One region of the Pseudomonas sp. AP3_22 TE3818 genome, then DNA from elsewhere that is predicted to be linked to it. Evidence: predicted binding sites of a transcription regulator. Region 1 holds the regulator's gene; each other region holds the start of a gene.
What was found. The regulator sigma-54, encoded in region 1, starts transcription at its own class of promoters, with help from an activator protein. The targets are predictions, from matches to a motif close to ANTGGCATNNANNTTGCTNT.
Positions count from the first base shown of each region.

Region 2: the regulator sigma-54 is predicted to act here: its motif matches at 3,450-3,469, upstream of flhA (flagellar biosynthesis protein FlhA).
Region 3: the regulator sigma-54 is predicted to act here: its motif matches at 1,369-1,388, upstream of glnA (glutamate--ammonia ligase).

Region 1 covers NZ_JBRJHL010000001.1:5,682,047-5,687,450, reverse strand. Annotated here, with positions in the region: gene AB7M25_RS25975 (HPr family phosphocarrier protein) at 74-346, opposite strand; gene rapZ (RNase adapter RapZ) at 362-1,219, opposite strand; gene ptsN (PTS IIA-like nitrogen regulatory protein PtsN) at 1,222-1,686, opposite strand; gene hpf (ribosome hibernation-promoting factor, HPF/YfiA family) at 1,699-2,007, opposite strand; gene AB7M25_RS25955 (RNA polymerase factor sigma-54) at 2,082-3,575, opposite strand; gene lptB (LPS export ABC transporter ATP-binding protein) at 3,821-4,546, opposite strand; gene lptA (lipopolysaccharide transport periplasmic protein LptA) at 4,546-5,094, opposite strand; gene lptC (LPS export ABC transporter periplasmic protein LptC) at 5,081-5,404, opposite strand, start outside.
Region 2 covers NZ_JBRJHL010000001.1:4,878,801-4,884,204, forward strand. Annotated here, with positions in the region: gene flhF (flagellar biosynthesis protein FlhF) at 1-1,249, opposite strand, end outside; gene flhA (flagellar biosynthesis protein FlhA) at 1,261-3,390, opposite strand; gene flhB (flagellar biosynthesis protein FlhB) at 3,621-4,760, opposite strand; gene fliR (flagellar biosynthetic protein FliR) at 4,764-5,404, opposite strand, start outside.
Region 3 covers NZ_JBRJHL010000001.1:6,278,990-6,284,393, reverse strand. Annotated here, with positions in the region: gene glnA (glutamate--ammonia ligase) at 1-1,274, opposite strand, end outside; gene thiI (tRNA uracil 4-sulfurtransferase ThiI) at 1,603-3,057, shown strand; gene typA (translational GTPase TypA) at 3,197-5,017, shown strand; gene AB7M25_RS28500 (YkgJ family cysteine cluster protein) at 5,236-5,404, opposite strand, start outside.

The sequences.
Region 1 (5,404 bases):
TTGGGGCCGCTTCGCGCCCCGGCGGGAGCAAGCTCCCTCGCCACAAAATCAACAGGAAAGGAGGGTGTAGTTGTTACTCGCCTTCGTCGAAGAAATTGTTGATCAACGCCACCAGCGCATCCAGGGCTTCCTGTTCCTGCTCGCCTTCTGTGCTCAAGTGGATCGTGGTGCCTTTGCCGGCGGCCAGCATCATCATCGCCATGATGCTTTTGCCATCGACCATGGACTCTGGTGTGCGACCGGCCCGGATCTGGCACGGGAACTGACCCGCGACCCCAACGAATTTTGCAGAAGCGCGGGCGTGCAGGCCCAGTTTATTGATGATTTCGATTTCCAGAGCAGGCATCGCGATGTGAATCCTTTAGCTGAGGTCGCGGTGGCGAACCTGGACGTTCTTCAGGGTTTTTTGCAGCACCTGCCCCAGACGCTCGGTCAGGTAGACGGAGCGGTGATGTCCGCCAGTGCAGCCAATGGCAATGGTGACGTAGGCGCGGTTGCTGGCGGCAAAACGAGGCAGCCACTTTAGCAGGTATGTGGAAATGTCCTGGAACATCTCTTCGACATCCGGCTGTGCCGCCAGGTATTCGGCAACCGGTTGATCGAGCCCGGACTGCTCGCGCAGTTCCGGTTTCCAGTAAGGGTTGGGCAGGCAGCGCACATCGAACACCAGGTCGGCGTCCACCGGCATGCCGCGCTTGAACCCGAAGGATTCCACCAGGAACGCAGTACCGGGTTCCGGCTGGTTCAACAGGCGCAGCTTGATGGTGTCGCGCAGTTGATAGAGGTTCAGGCTGGTGGTGTTGATCTTGAGATCGGCGAGGTCGGCGATCGGCCCGAGCAGGACGCTTTCGACGTTGATGGCTTCGGCCAGCGAGCGGTTGGCGTTGCTCAGGGGGTGACGCCGGCGGGTTTCCGAGAAGCGCTTGAGCAGGGTTTCTTCGTCGGCATCCAGGTACAGGACATCGCACTGGATGTGGCGGCTGCGGACTTCTTCGAGCAGCTCGGGGAAGCGTGACAGGTGGCTGGGCAGGTTGCGGGCATCAATGGAAACGGCCACCAGCGGCTGCATCAGCTCGGTATGAATTAACGCTCGTTCGGCCAGTTCCGGCAGCAGGCCGGCAGGCAGATTGTCGATGCAGTAGTAGCCGTTGTCCTCAAGAACATTGAGGGCGGTACTTTTACCCGAGCCGGAACGGCCACTGACGATGATCAAGCGCATGATTACTGACCGTTTTGCTCGTCCAGGACAACCTGATACAGGGCTTCGTTGCTTGCGGCATGGCGCAGTTTTTCGCGAACGTCCTTGCGGTCGAGCATGCTGGCGATCTGTCGCAGCAGCTCAAGGTGCGCATCGGTAGCGGCTTCCGGAACCAGCAGAACGAACAGCAGGTCAACCGGCGCGCCGTCGATGGCGTCGAAATCGATTGGGGCGTCCAGGTGCATCAAGGCACTGATGGGCGATACACAACCCTTGAGACGGCAGTGTGGAATAGCGATGCCGTTGCCAAAACCGGTGGAGCCGAGTTTTTCACGGGCAATCAGCGCCTCGAAGACATCTTGCATCTCCAGAGCCGGCACTTCGCGGGCGATCAGATTGGCAATTTGTTCGAGGGCTTTCTTTTTACTGCCGCCCGGCACGTTCACGAGGGAACGGCCGGGGGTCAGGATACTTTCAAGTCGGATCATGGGTTGGGAGTGTTAACGACCGGTTGCGCCCTGAAGGAGGCTCTGGGTCTTTTCCTTATGCTTTTTGAGTTGTTTATCCAGCTTGTCGGTGAGTGCATCGATCGCAGCGTACATATCGGTATGTTCCGCATTGGCGACCACTTCATTCCCGGGAATATGCAGCGTGGCTTCGATTTTCTGCTTCAGCTTTTCGACGGTCATCGTGACCTGCACGTTAGTGATCTTGTCGAAATGTCGCTCCAATCGTTCGAGTTTTTCGCCGATGTAGGTGCGAAGAGGTTCGGTCACTTCCAGTTGGTGTCCACTGATGTTGACTTGCATACAGCTTCTCCTTCGTTGCCAGTGCATAAAGCGGTAGATCAGATGATCTACCACTGGAACGCTGTGGCGTGGCTCTACATCAACCGCTTGCGTTCGCTCGAAGGCGCGATCCCGAGGGATTCGCGGTACTTGGCGACGGTGCGGCGAGCCACCTGAATGCCTTGTGCCTCCAGTAAACCAGCGATCTTGCTGTCACTCAACGGCTTTTTCTGATTTTCCGCGGCAACCAGTTTTTTGATGATCGCCCGGATCGCCGTGGACGAGCATTCGCCGCCTTCGGAGGTGCTTACGTGACTGGAGAAAAAGTATTTCAGTTCATAAATGCCCCGGGGGGTGTGCATGAACTTCTGGGTGGTCACCCGTGAAATCGTCGACTCATGCATGCCGACCGCTTCGGCGATGTCATGCAGGACCAGCGGCTTCATGGCCTCGTCGCCATATTCGAGGAACCCGCGCTGATGCTCCACGATCTGGGTGGCAACCTTCATCAGGGTTTCATTGCGGCTCTGCAGGCTCTTGATGAACCAGCGGGCCTCCTGCAACTGATTGCGCATGAACGTGTTGTCGGCGCTGGTATCGGCGCGGCGCACAAAACCGGCGTACTGGGCGTTGACCCGCAGCCGTGGCACCGACTCCTGATTCAGCTCCACCAGCCAGCGCTCGTTGTCCTTGCGTACGATAACGTCAGGAACGACGTACTCGGCTTCGGTGGACTCGATCTGCGAGCCCGGGCGCGGGTTGAGGCTCTGGACCAGTTCTATGACCTGGCGCAGCTCATCTTCCTTGAGCTTCATGCGGCGCATCAACTGGCTGTAGTCGCGGCTGCCGAGCAGGTCGATGTAATCGGTGACAAGGCGCTTGGCTTCGGCCAGCCAAGGGGTCTTGGCGGGCAACTGACGCAATTGCAGCAGCAGGCATTCGCCCAGGTTGCGTGCGCCGATGCCGGCCGGCTCGAATTGCTGGATGCGGTGCAGGACGGCTTCGATTTCGTCCAGTTCGATGTCCAGTTCCGGATCGAAGGCTTCGAGGATTTCCTCGAGGGTTTCGTCCAGATAGCCCTGATTGTTGATGCAGTCGATCAGGGTCACGGCGATCAGGCGATCGGTGTCGGACATCGGAGCCAGGTTCAGCTGCCACAGCAAGTGGCTTTGCAGGCTTTCACCGGCCGAGGTGCGGGTGGTGAAGTCCCACTCGTCATCGTCATTGCTGGGCAGGCTGCTGGCGCTGGTCTGGTAAACGTCTTCCCACGCGGTGTCGACGGGGAGTTCGTTGGGGATGCGCTCGTTCCAGTCACCCTCTTCGAGGTTATCAACCGTCGGGGCGCTTTCCTGGTAGGAGGGTTCCTGGATATCGGTGTTGGGCTTTTGTTCGGCGTTGTCGGCCAAGGGGTCGGAATTGTCGAAGTCGTCGCCTTCTTCCTGGCGTTCGAGCATCGGATTGGACTCCAGGGCCTCCTGGATTTCCTGTTGCAGGTCCAGGGTCGACAATTGGAGCAGGCGGATGGCCTGTTGCAGCTGAGGTGTCATCGTCAGCTGCTGGCCCATTCTCAAGACTAGCGATGGTTTCATGGCAGGGGCTTAACACCTTATTCGCCGGCGCACATGCGCCATCCACTACAGGGCGCCGGGGCGCCAAACATAAGCAAATTATATGCCTGAAACTGAAGGATTTGCCTAGAGCGCTGTAACAATAAAAAACTATAAATTTGTGTTGCGCTGCTGCCCTTGTTGGGAACTGAACACGCGGGGTCGCAGGAGGCGCCGATGAATCGCGAGACCGGTGCCCGGGCAGTTGCCTGGGCACACCTCAGCGTTTACAGGCGGAACTCATGGCCCAGGTACACTTCCTTCACCAGATTGTTGGCCAGGATGGTCTCTGCATCACCTTCGGCGATCAGTTGACCGTCATTGACGATATAGGCGGTTTCACAGATGTCCAGGGTTTCACGAACGTTGTGGTCCGTGATCAGCACGCCAATGCCTTTGGCCTTGAGGTGGTAAATGATCTGTTTGATGTCGCCGACTGAAATCGGGTCCACGCCGGCAAACGGTTCATCGAGGAGGATGAACTTCGGGTTGGTGGCCAGGGCGCGGGCGATTTCCACGCGGCGGCGCTCACCACCGGACAGGCTCATGCCGAGGTTGTCGCGGATGTGGCTGATGTGGAATTCCTGCAGCAGGCTTTCCAGCTCCTTGCGACGACCGGCCTTGTCGAGCTCCTTGCGGGTCTCGAGGATGGCCATGATGTTGTCGGCCACCGACAGTTTGCGGAAGATCGATGCTTCTTGCGGCAAATAGCCGATACCGGCTTTTGCACGGCCGTGCATCGGCTGGTGGCTGACGTCCAGGTCATCGATCAGGACGCGGCCCTGGTCGGCTTGCACCAGGCCGACGATCATGTAGAAGCAGGTGGTCTTGCCGGCGCCGTTCGGGCCAAGCAGGCCGACGATCTGACCGCTGTCGATGGACAGGCTGACATCACGCACGACCTGGCGGCTCTTGTAGCTCTTGGCCAGATGCTGAGCTTTCAGAGTTGCCATTACTGGGCCTTTTTCTCGTCGGTTTTCTTCTTCGGCTGGATCACCATGTCGATGCGCGGACGCGCCTCGGTGACCTTGCTGCCGGTGGCGCGCCCGGCGCTGGCCAGCTTCTTCTCGGTGTCGTAGACGATTTTCTCGCCCTGGGTGACGTTGTTGTCCTTGTCGACAACCTTGGCCTTGTCGATCAACACGACGCGATTTTGCGTGGCGTGATACTGGATAGTCACGCCCCAGCCCTGAACAGGCTTGGTATCGCCAGCCGTCTGCAATTGCTCGAAGTACGCCAGGTTGCCCACCGAGGTCACTACGTCAATGTCGCCAGTCGGGGTGCGGGTGATGGTAACGGTGTTGCCTGTCACCTTCATCGAGCCTTGGGTGATGATCACGTCACCCTTGTAGGTAGCAATACCTTGTTTGTCGTCCAGTTGGGCATCGTCGGCCTGAATGCGGATAGGCTGCTGTTGGTCTTCCGGCAGAGCCCAGGCGCTCACGCTTCCCAGTGCTGCGCCCAGACTGAGCAAAATCGGGAGGGTTTTAACGAGCCTCATACTGTCCTCTTACGTTCGATAGCAGGTGTATCCTGCTTTCTTTCAAATACGCTTTCATTCCCTTGCCAGTCGATACACCGCCAGCGCCGTCGATTCTAACGTCTTGCTCGGTCTGCGCATATTGCTGCTGCGGGAACACGGTCATGCGGGTGCTGGTGATCAGGGTCTTGCGGTTTTTCTCGTCGAAGCGCGTGATGCGCACGTCATCGATCAGCTCGACCTGCGTGCCATCAGGGTTGACCTCGCCGCGCAGGCTCTGGACGTGCCACGGGAACTCGGTGCCGCGGAACACGTTCAGGTCGGGGTTGGT
Region 2 (5,404 bases), 800 kb from region 1:
TTTGCACGCTGACGGCGCGACTGACCAACTGATGACGGCGCGGCAGATGGAGATCATCCGGAATCCGCGGGCCATCGGTCAGGTACGCCACTGGCAGCTCATGACTGATGGCCAGGCTCAACACCTCGCCCAGGCTTGCCGTTTCATCCAGTTTAGTCAGGATGCAGCCGGCGAGCCCGCAACGCTTGTAACTGTGATAAGCGGCGGTTAGAACCTGTTTCTGGCTGGTGGTTGCCAGGACCAGATAATTTTTTGAGCGGATGCCACGACCGGCCAGGCTTTCGAGCTGCATGCGCAGGGCCGGGTCGCTGGCCTGCAGGCCGGCGGTATCGATCAGCACCACGCGCTTGCGCAGCAATGGATCCAGCGCCTGCACCAGGGACTGGCCCGGATCGACGTGGGTCACCGGCACATTGAGAATGCGCCCCAGGGTCTTGAGTTGTTCCTGGGCGCCGATGCGGAAGCTGTCCATGCTCACCAGCGCAATGTTCTGCGCGCCGTACTTGAGCACGTAACGGGCAGCCAGCTTGGCCAGGGTCGTGGTCTTGCCCATGCCGGCAGGGCCGACCATGGCGATGACTCCGCCCTCTTCCAGCGGCTCGACGTCCGGGGTAACGATCATGCGCGCCAGGTGCGCCAGCAACATACGCCAGGCCTGACGAGGCTCCTGGATTTCGGTTATCAGTGCCAGCAGGTCGCGCGACAGCGGGCCGGACAGGCCAATGCGTTGCAGGCGACGCCAGAGGTTGGCCTGGTCCGGACGGCTGCCTTGCAGCTGGTTCCAGGCCAGGGACCCGAGTTGTACTTCCATGAGTTCGCGCAGGCTATTGAGCTCGAAGCGCATCGAGTCGAACGCACGCGGGTCCACGCCACTGGACGCAGGCTCAGCAACCGGTGCGGGGCGACGGGGTTCGGCGTAGGTCGGTTCGATCAGCGGCTCGGCGGCGGTCAACGGCAGGCCGGCGAACAACTGGCGGTTGGTCGCATTGTCGCTCTCGCCATCGCTGCGCAGGCTCAATTCGGCCTGGGCGGTGACGATCCGCGACTGAGTCTTGCGCAGCTCGTCTTCGAGCTCCATGTTCGGAACACGCGGCGCCAGCGCCGACAACTTGTAATCCAGCGCAGCCGTCAGCTCGACGCCCCCGGCAATCCGGCGGTTGCCGATAATGGCTGCATCAGCGCCCAGCTCATCGCGAACCAGCTTCATGGCCTGACGCATATCGGCGGCGAAAAAACGCTTAACTTGCATAAACCACTACCTCAGCCGTTGGGCCCTACTGTCGCAACGATGGTCACTTGCTTGTTGTCAGGGATTTCCTGGTAAGCCAACACGTGCAAACCCGGGACTGCGAGCCGGCCGAATCGCGAGAGCATCGCGCGAACCGGACCGGCCACCAGCAGAATCACCGGCTGACCCTGCATCTCCTGACGCTGCGCCGCGTCGATCAACGAGCGTTGCAGCTTCTCAGCCATGCTTGGCTCCAGCAGAACGCCCTCTTCCGAGCCTTGTCCTGCCTTTTGCAGACTATTGAGCAATATCTGTTCCAACCTTGGCTCCAGCGTGATGACTGGCAGCTCCGACTCAGTCCCTACAATGCTTTGGACGATTGCACGGGAGACGCCAACCCGCACAGCAGCCACCAGTGCGGCGGTATCTTGACTCTTGGCGGCATTGTTGGCGATGGCCTCGGCAATGCTGCGGATATCGCGAACAGGCACTTGCTCGGCCAACAGCGCTTGCAGCACCTTGAGCAGCTGCGACAGCGAAACCACGCCCGGCACCAGCTCTTCCGCCAGTTTCGGCGAGCTTTTGGCCAGCAATTGCATGAGTTGCTGCACTTCTTCGTGACCGATCAGTTCACTGGAGTGCTTGTAGAGTATCTGGTTCAAGTGGGTGGCCACCACTGTGCTGGCATCCACCACCGTGTAACCGAGGGACTGCGCCTGGGCACGCTGGCTGATTTCGATCCAGACCGCCTCCAGGCCGAAAGCCGGATCTTTGGCGGTAATGCCGTTGAGCGTACCGTAGACCTGCCCCGGGTTGATCGCCAGCTCGCGATCCGGGTAAATTTCCGCCTCCGCCAGAATCACCCCCATCAGGGTCAGGCGATAGGCACTCGGCGCCAGGTCGAGGTTGTCGCGGATATGCACGGTCGGCATCAGGAAGCCCAGATCCTGGGACAGCTTCTTGCGCACCCCCTTGATCCGCGCCAGCAGCTGGCCGCCCTGGTTGCGGTCCACCAGCGGAATCAGGCGATAGCCCACTTCCAGGCCGATCATGTCGATGGGCGTCACGTCATCCCAGCCAAGCTCCTTGGTTTCCTGGGCGCGGGCCGGCGACGGCAGCAGTTCCTGCTGGCGCTTGACCTCTTGCAGGGCCTGAACCTTGGCGACGTTCTGCTTTTTCCAGAACAGGTAAGCGCCACCGGCCGCCAGGGCCGCCATGGTCAGGAACGAGAAGTGCGGCATGCCGGGCACCAGGCCCATGACCGCCATCAAGCCTGCCGCCACCGCCAGTGCCTTGGGCGAGGCGAACATCTGGCGATTGATCTGTTTGCCCATGTCTTCCGAGCCGGACGCACGGGTCACCATGATGGCCGCTGCTGTCGATAACAACAGTGATGGCAATTGCGCCACCAAACCGTCACCGATGGTCAACAGTGCGTACACCTTGCCGGCGTCGGCGAAATTCATGTTGTGCTGGAAGATACCGACCGCCATGCCACCGATCAGGTTGATGAACAGGATCAACAGGCCGGCAATCGCGTCACCACGGACGAATTTGCTGGCACCGTCCATGGAACCGTAGAACTCGGCTTCCTGGGCGACTTCCGAGCGGCGGGCCTTGGCCTGGGCCTGATCGATCAGGCCGGCGTTGAGGTCGGCGTCGATCGCCATTTGCTTGCCGGGCATCGCATCGAGGGTGAAACGCGCGCTCACCTCGGAAATCCGCCCCGCACCCTTGGTCACCACGACGAAGTTGATGATCATCAGGATCGCGAAGACCACGATACCCACCACGTAGTTACCGCCGATCACCACCTCGCCGAACGCCTGGATCACCTTGCCGGCGGCCGCGTGACCGTCCTGGCCGTGGAGCATCACCACCCGCGTGGAGGCCACGTTCAATGCCAGGCGCAACAGCGTCGCCACCAGCAGAATGGTCGGGAACACCGCGAAATCCAGCGGGCGCAAGGCGTAGACGCACACCAGCAGCACGACAATGGACAGGGCAATGTTGAAGGTGAAGAACACGTCGAGCAGGAACGGCGGCACCGGCAGCATCATCATCGCCAGCATGACCAGCAGCAACAGCGGCACGCCCAGATTGCCTCGACTGAGGTCGGCAATGTTGCTGCGGGCACTGTTGATTAACTGAGAGCGATCCACCGGTTTTCCCCGTTCCTTTAAAGCAAACTTTTGACGCCTGAAGCAGGCGCAGGGCGGCTATTGCAAGAAGCTTTCCAACTTTTGCAAAGGGAGAAATAGAGAGTTTTTTCAGGGGGATATGTATTGCCGGGACTGACGTCATCGCGGGCAAGCCACGCTCCCACAAGGTTTTCGCCGAACCTGTGGGAGCGGGCTTGCCCGCGAAGGGGCCATCAGCGACAGCGCTAGACTCAGGAATCGCGGCGCAGATCCGGTGGAATAGGCAGGTCGTCCTTGAGCGGATCAGGCCGCTTGCCCTTGCCCGCCCGGTACTGTCGAATCTGATAGACGTAGGCCAGTACCTGCGCAACCGCCAGATAGAGCCCGCCGGGGATTTCCTGCTCCAGCTCGGTGGAGTAATAAATCGAACGCGCGAGAGCCGGCGACTCCAGCAACAGGATCTCGTTGGCCGCGGCGATCTCGCGGATCTTCAGGGCCAGGAAGTCGGAGCCCTTGGCCAGCAATACCGGCGCACTGCCCTTCTCCGGATCGTATTTGAGGGCCACGGCGTAGTGGGTCGGGTTGGTGATGACCACGTCAGCCTCGGGAATCGCGGCCATCATCCGCCGCTGGGACATTTCGCGCTGCAGCTGTCGAATCCGCTGCTTGACCTCCGGCCGCCCCTCCTGATCCTTGTGCTCGTCGCGCACTTCCTGCTTGGTCATCTTCAGTTTCTTGATGCTTTCCCACAGCTGTATCGGCACATCCACGGCGGCGATAATGGCCAGCCCGCAGGCCATCCACAGCGTGCTCCAGCCCACCACTTGCAGGCTGTGAGTGATCGCCCGGTCCAGTGGCTCATGGGCGATGCGCAACAGGTCGTCGATATCCGCCGACAACACCACAAGGGCCACGAACAGGACGATGAAGAACTTCGCCAGCGCCTTGAGCAGTTCGGCCACAGCCTTGCCCGAGAACATACGCTTGAGGCCGGCACCCGGGTTCATACGGCTGAACTTCGGCGCCATGGTGCCGGCGGAGAACAGCCAGCCGCCGAGGGAGATCGGCCCGATCAACGCCGCCAGGAGCAAGGTGATCATCACCGGCTGAATCGCCAGCAAGGCAATCTGTCCCGAGTGCAGCAGATAGGTGCCCATCGCACGCTGATCCAGCACCACGTCGCGCGACAGGGAAAAGTTCAGGCGCATCAGGTCCATCATCTCCTGGGCAAGCGCCCCACCGAAGACCAGCAGCGCACCGGCACCGGCGAGCATGATCGCCAGGGTGTTGAGCTCCTTGGAGCGGGCAATCTCACCCTTTTCACGGGCGTCCTTTTTCTTTTTATCCGTGGGGTCTTCTGTTTTGTCCTGACCGCTTTCGCTCTCAGCCATGACTCAGCGCGCCTTTGCCAGTTCGCGTAAAAACTGCAGGGCCTCGGTGGCCAGCGGTTGATACTGATTAACGATGTCCGCCAGCCCGACCCAGACGATGAACAGCCCGAGCACCAGGGTCAGCGGGAAGCCGATGGAGAAGATGTTCAACTGCGGTGCGGCGCGGGTCATCACGCCAAACGCGATGTTGACCACCAGCAGCGCGGTGATCGCCGGCAGCACCAGCAACAGCGCCGCGCCGAGCACCCAGCCGAGTTTGCCGGCCAGCTCCCAGAAATGATTGACCATCAAGCCGCTGCCCACGGGCAGCGTAGTGAAGCTTTCGGTGAGCACCTCGAACACGACCAGATGACCGTTCATGGCCAGGAACATCAGTGTCACCAGCATGGTGAAAAACTGCCCGATCACCGCGACAGACACACCGTTGGTAGGGTCAACCATCGAGGCAAAGCCCATGCCCATCTGGATCGCGACAATCTGCCCCGCCACCACGAACGCCTGGAAAAACAGCAGCAGGGAGAAGCCCAGTATCGCGCCGACAAGGATCTGCTCGGCAATCAGCAGCAGCGCGCTCAAATCCAGCGCGTTCACTGGCGGCATCGGCGGCAGCCCCGGCGCGATGACCACGGTGATGGCAAGGGCGA
Region 3 (5,404 bases), 600 kb from region 1:
CGACCTTTGTCCAGCTCTTCCAGGGCTTCTTTCAGGCTGCCGCAAACTTGTGGAATCTCTTTCGCCTCTTCAGGCGGCAGGTCGTACAGGTTTTTGTCAGCAGCGTCGCCAGGGTGGATCTTGTTCTGGATGCCGTCCAGGCCAGCCATCAACAGTGCGGCGAAGCACAGGTACGGGTTGGCAGCCGGATCCGGGAAGCGTGCTTCGATACGGCGGGCTTTCGGGCTCGACACGTAAGGAATGCGGATCGAAGCGGAACGGTTGCGAGCCGAGTAGGCCAGCATCACTGGCGCTTCGAAGCCTGGAACCAGACGCTTGTAGGAGTTGGTCGCCGGGTTGGTGAAGCCGTTCAGGGCCTTACCGTGCTTGATGATGCCGCCGATGAAGTACAGGGCGGTGTCCGACAGGCCGGCATAGCCTTCGCCTGCGAAAGTGTTCTTGCCATCTTTCCAGATGGACATGTGCACGTGCATACCCGAGCCGTTGTCGCCGTACAGAGGCTTAGGCATGAAGGTCGCGGTGCGGCCGTAGGCATCAGCTACGTTGTGCACGACGTACTTCAGGGTTTGGGTTTCGTCGGCCTTCTTCACCAGGGTGTTGAACTTGACGCCGATTTCGTTCTGGCCGGCAGTTGCCACTTCGTGGTGGTGAACTTCGACGGTCAGGCCCATTTCTTCCAGTGCGTTGCACATGGAGGTACGGATTTCGTGGTCGTGGTCGAACGGTGGAACCGGGAAGTAGCCGCCTTTGACGCCTGGGCGGTGGCCCTTGTTGCCGCCTTCGATGTCCTGGTCGGACATCCAGGAACCTTGTTCGGAGTAGATCTTGAACATGGAACCGGAAATGTCGGACTTGAACTTCACCTGGTCAAAGATGAAGAACTCTGGCTCTGGACCTGCGAATACGGTGTCACCGATACCGGTGGCTTTCAGGTGCTCTTCGGCGCGCTTGGCGATCGCACGTGGGTCGCGGTCGTAGCCCTGCATGCTCGAAGGCTCGATGATGTCGCAGACCAGGATCAGGGTCGGTTCTTCGGTGAACGGATCGAGGACAGCGGTGGAGTCGTCCGGCATCAGGATCATGTCGGAGGCTTCGATGCCTTTCCAGCCAGCGATGGAGGAACCGTCGAACATTTTGCCGACTTCGAAGAAGTCGTCATCCAGCGCATCGCGAGCCGGCATGGTCACGTGGTGCTGAGTGCCTTTGGTGTCCGTGAAGCGCAGATCAATCCATTTGACGTCATGATCTTTGATGAGTTGAACCGACTTCGACATAGTGTCCTCCGGGTGGCTTCGGGCTAGTAGTGGATGCCCTTAAATGTGGGTGATGCCGGCGCGAATACTCTGCCAAGGCAACCTGCCTCACAAGGGAGCAAATTGCATGCCAGTGCCCCAGCATGGGTTTTTTGCCCCAAAAACACGCTTATCAGCCATTAATGCGCTTTAAAGTCGAAAATACCGCCCCGTAATGTGGCGTCAAAATGAATAAATGACCCGTTTTGGTGCGCGCAAAACCTTCTGCACATTAACTGGTTAAACCTTGAGCAATTTCCGCTATAATCCGCGCCCCCCTTTTTCGGCAGGCCCTGCGCGCGCTGTTTCCATGAAATTAATCGTAAAAGTCTTCCCCGAGATCACCATCAAGAGCCGCCCGGTACGGATGCGTTTCATCCGCCAATTGGCCAAGAACATCCGTGCCGTGCTCCGCGATCTGGACCCGGCCGTGGTGGTGAACGGCGTGTGGGACAACCTCGAGCTGGAAACCCGCGTCAGCGACCCCAAGGCCCTGAAGGAGATGGGCGAGCGCCTGAGCTGCATGCCGGGCGTCGCGCACTTCCTGCAGATCGACGAGTACCCGCTGGGTGATTTCGACGACATCGTTGAAAAGTGCAAGCAGCACTATGGCGATGCACTGGCCGGCAAGATTTTCTCGGTGCGTTGCAAGCGTGCCGGCAAGCACCCGTTCAGCTCGATCGATGTCGAGAAATATGTCGGCAGCCAGTTGCGCCGTCAGTGTGGTGCCGCCGGGATCGACCTGAAAAAGCCTGAAATCGAAGTCCGCATCGAAGTTCGCGACCAACGGTTGTTCGTGATCCACAGCCAGCACAACGGCATCGGCGGATATCCGCTGGGCGCCCTGGAGCAGACGCTGGTGCTGATGTCCGGTGGCTTCGACTCCACCGTGGCGGCCTACCAGATCATGCGCCGCGGCCTGATGGCGCATTTCTGCTTCTTCAACCTGGGCGGACGTGCCCACGAACTGGGCGTCATGGAAGTCGCGCATTTCATCTGGAAGAAGTACGGCAGCTCCCAACGCGTGCTATTTGTCAGTGTGCCGTTCGAGGAAGTGCTGGGCGAAATTCTCGGCAAAGTCGATAACAGTCATATGGGCGTAGTATTGAAGCGTATGATGTTGCGCGCTTCGTCCCAAATTGCCGATCGACTGCACATCGAGGCCCTCGTCACCGGTGAGGCGATCTCCCAGGTGTCGAGCCAGACGCTGCCAAACCTGTCAGTGATCGATTGCGTGACCGACAAACTGGTCTTGCGCCCGCTGATCGCCAGCCACAAGCAAGACATCATCGACACGGCCAACGAGATCGGCACCGCCGATTTCGCCCGGCACATGCCGGAGTACTGCGGGGTCATTTCGGTCAATCCGAAGACCGCCGCCAAGCGCTACCGTGTCGAGCACGAAGAGAAAGAATTCGATATGGCGGTGCTCGAGCGTGCGCTCGAAAACGCCAAGCTGGTGCCGATCGATCGCGTGATCGACGAATTGGGCCAGGACTTGCAGATTGAAGAAGTCAGCGAAGCGCTGGCCGGTCAGATCGTCATCGACATCCGTCACCCGGACGCCGCTGAAGACGACCCGCTGGAACTCGCTGGCATCGAGGTACAAACGATGCCGTTTTATGCAGTGAACGCTCGTTTCAAGGAACTGGACCCTACTCGCCAGTACCTGCTGTATTGCGACAAAGGCGTGATGAGTCGCCTGCATGCCCACCATTTGCTCAGTGAGGGGCATGCCAATGTGCGCGTTTATCGACCGAGCTAAGTGCCCGGGGCTGTTTGCCTGTGGCCTGCGTCACCGGCCCCCCGACGCCACCGTCAAGCTGTAACGGCTTTCACGGACGCTACTGTTAATCGCTGCCAAGACTTGTCAGCACACCGAATCCTCTGATCGAGATACACAAGTGATCGAAAATCTACGCAACATCGCCATCATTGCCCACGTTGACCATGGTAAAACCACCCTGGTAGACAAACTCCTGCGTCAATCCGGCACCCTGGAGCGCAACGAGCTCAACGACGAGCGCGTGATGGACTCCAACGACCAGGAAAAAGAGCGCGGTATTACCATTCTGGCGAAAAACACCGCCATCAACTGGAACGGCTACCACATCAACATCGTGGACACCCCGGGCCACGCCGACTTCGGCGGCGAAGTTGAACGCGTAATGTCGATGGTCGACTCCGTTCTGCTGCTGGTTGACGCTCAAGACGGCCCTATGCCGCAAACCCGTTTCGTGACCAAGAAGGCTTTCGAAGCCGGCCTGCGTCCAATCGTGTGCATCAACAAGGTTGACCGTCCAGGCGCGCGTCCGGACTGGGTTCTGGACCAGATCTTCGACCTGTTCGACAACCTGGGCGCCACCGAAGAACAGCTGGACTTCAAAGTCGTCTACGCCTCGGCCCTGAACGGTATTGCCGGTCTGGACCACACCGAAATGGCTGAAGACATGACCCCGCTGTACCAGTCGATCGTCGACAACGTACCTGCGCCGAAAGTCGACCGTGACGGTCCGTTCCAGATGCAGATCTCCGCACTGGACTACAACAGCTTCCTGGGTGTTATCGGCGTTGGCCGTATCGCTCGCGGTCGCGTCAAGCCGAACACCCCGGTTGTGGCTATCGGCGCCGACGGCAAGAAGCGTAACGGTCGTATCCTGAAGCTGATGGGTCACCACGGTCTGCACCGTGTAGACGTTGAAGAAGCTGCCGCAGGCGACATCGTGTGCATCAGCGGTATGGACTCGCTGTTCATCTCCGACACCCTGTGCCACCCGGACACCGTAGAAGCGATGAAGCCGTTGACCGTCGACGAGCCAACCGTTTCCATGACCTTCCAGGTAAACGACTCGCCATTCTGCGGTAAAGAAGGCAAGTTCGTGACGTCCCGTAACATCAAGGAACGTCTGGACAAAGAGCTGCTGTACAACGTTGCACTGCGCGTTGAAGAAGGCGACTCGGCTGACAAGTTCAAGGTTTCCGGCCGTGGCGAACTGCACCTCTCGGTACTGATCGAAACCATGCGTCGCGAAGGCTTCGAAATGGCTGTAGGCCGTCCGGAAGTGATCATCCGTCTGGTTGACGGCGTGAAGCACGAACCGTTCGAAAACGTCACCATCGACCTGCCGGAAGAATCCCAGGGCAAGGTGATGGAAGAGATGGGCCTGCGTAAGGGCGACCTGACCAACATGGTGCCGGATGGCAAGGGCCGTGTACGTCTGGAATACAACATCCCTGCTCGTGGTCTGATCGGTTTCCGTAACCAGTTCCTGACCCTGACCAACGGCGCTGGCATCCTGACCTCGATCTTCGACCGTTACGACGTGATGAAGTCCGGCGACATGTCCGGCCGTCAGAACGGCGTTCTGGTTTCGGTTGAAACCGGCAAGGCACTGACCTACTCCCTGGAAACCCTGCAGGCGCGTGGCAAGCTGTTCGTAGAACACGGTCAGGAAATCTACAACGGTCAGATCGTTGGTCTGAACAGCCGTGACAACGACCTGGGCGTGAACCCTACCAAGGGCAAGAAGCTCGACAACATGCGTGCTTCGGGTAAAGACGAAACCATCGCCCTGGTTCCACCTGTTCGCTTCACCCTGGAACAGGCTCTGGAATTCATCCAGGACGACGAGTTGTGCGAAGTGACGCCTAAGTCCATCCGTCTTCGCAAGAAGATCCTGGACGAAAGCGAGCGTACCCGCGCTGCCAAGAAAGCCAAGGCATAAGATTTAGCCCCGGCTGAACAAAAACGCCCCCGGTCGAAAGGCCGGGGGCGTTTTTGTTTGTCTGGGATTTGTGTGGTGGTTTTAAGGGCCTCTTCGCGGGCAAGCCCGCTCCCACAGGGTTTTGTGTCGTACATGAAATTTGTGTACGACAACAATCACTGTGGGAGCTGGCTTGCCAGCGATGGCGGCCTATCTGTCGCCAAATAAATCAGGAACTATCAGAACCGCTCGATCGACCGAGAATTCCGCTCGCGCTCCACTTCCTTGGGCTTGTACGCGCAATACCCCGGCCGCGGGCCGATTTTCGGGTGGTTGCGGCAAGTATCCGGGCGCTTATCATAAATAGTGCACAGACGGCTCTTACGATCCAGGTACAGGCAATCGTTG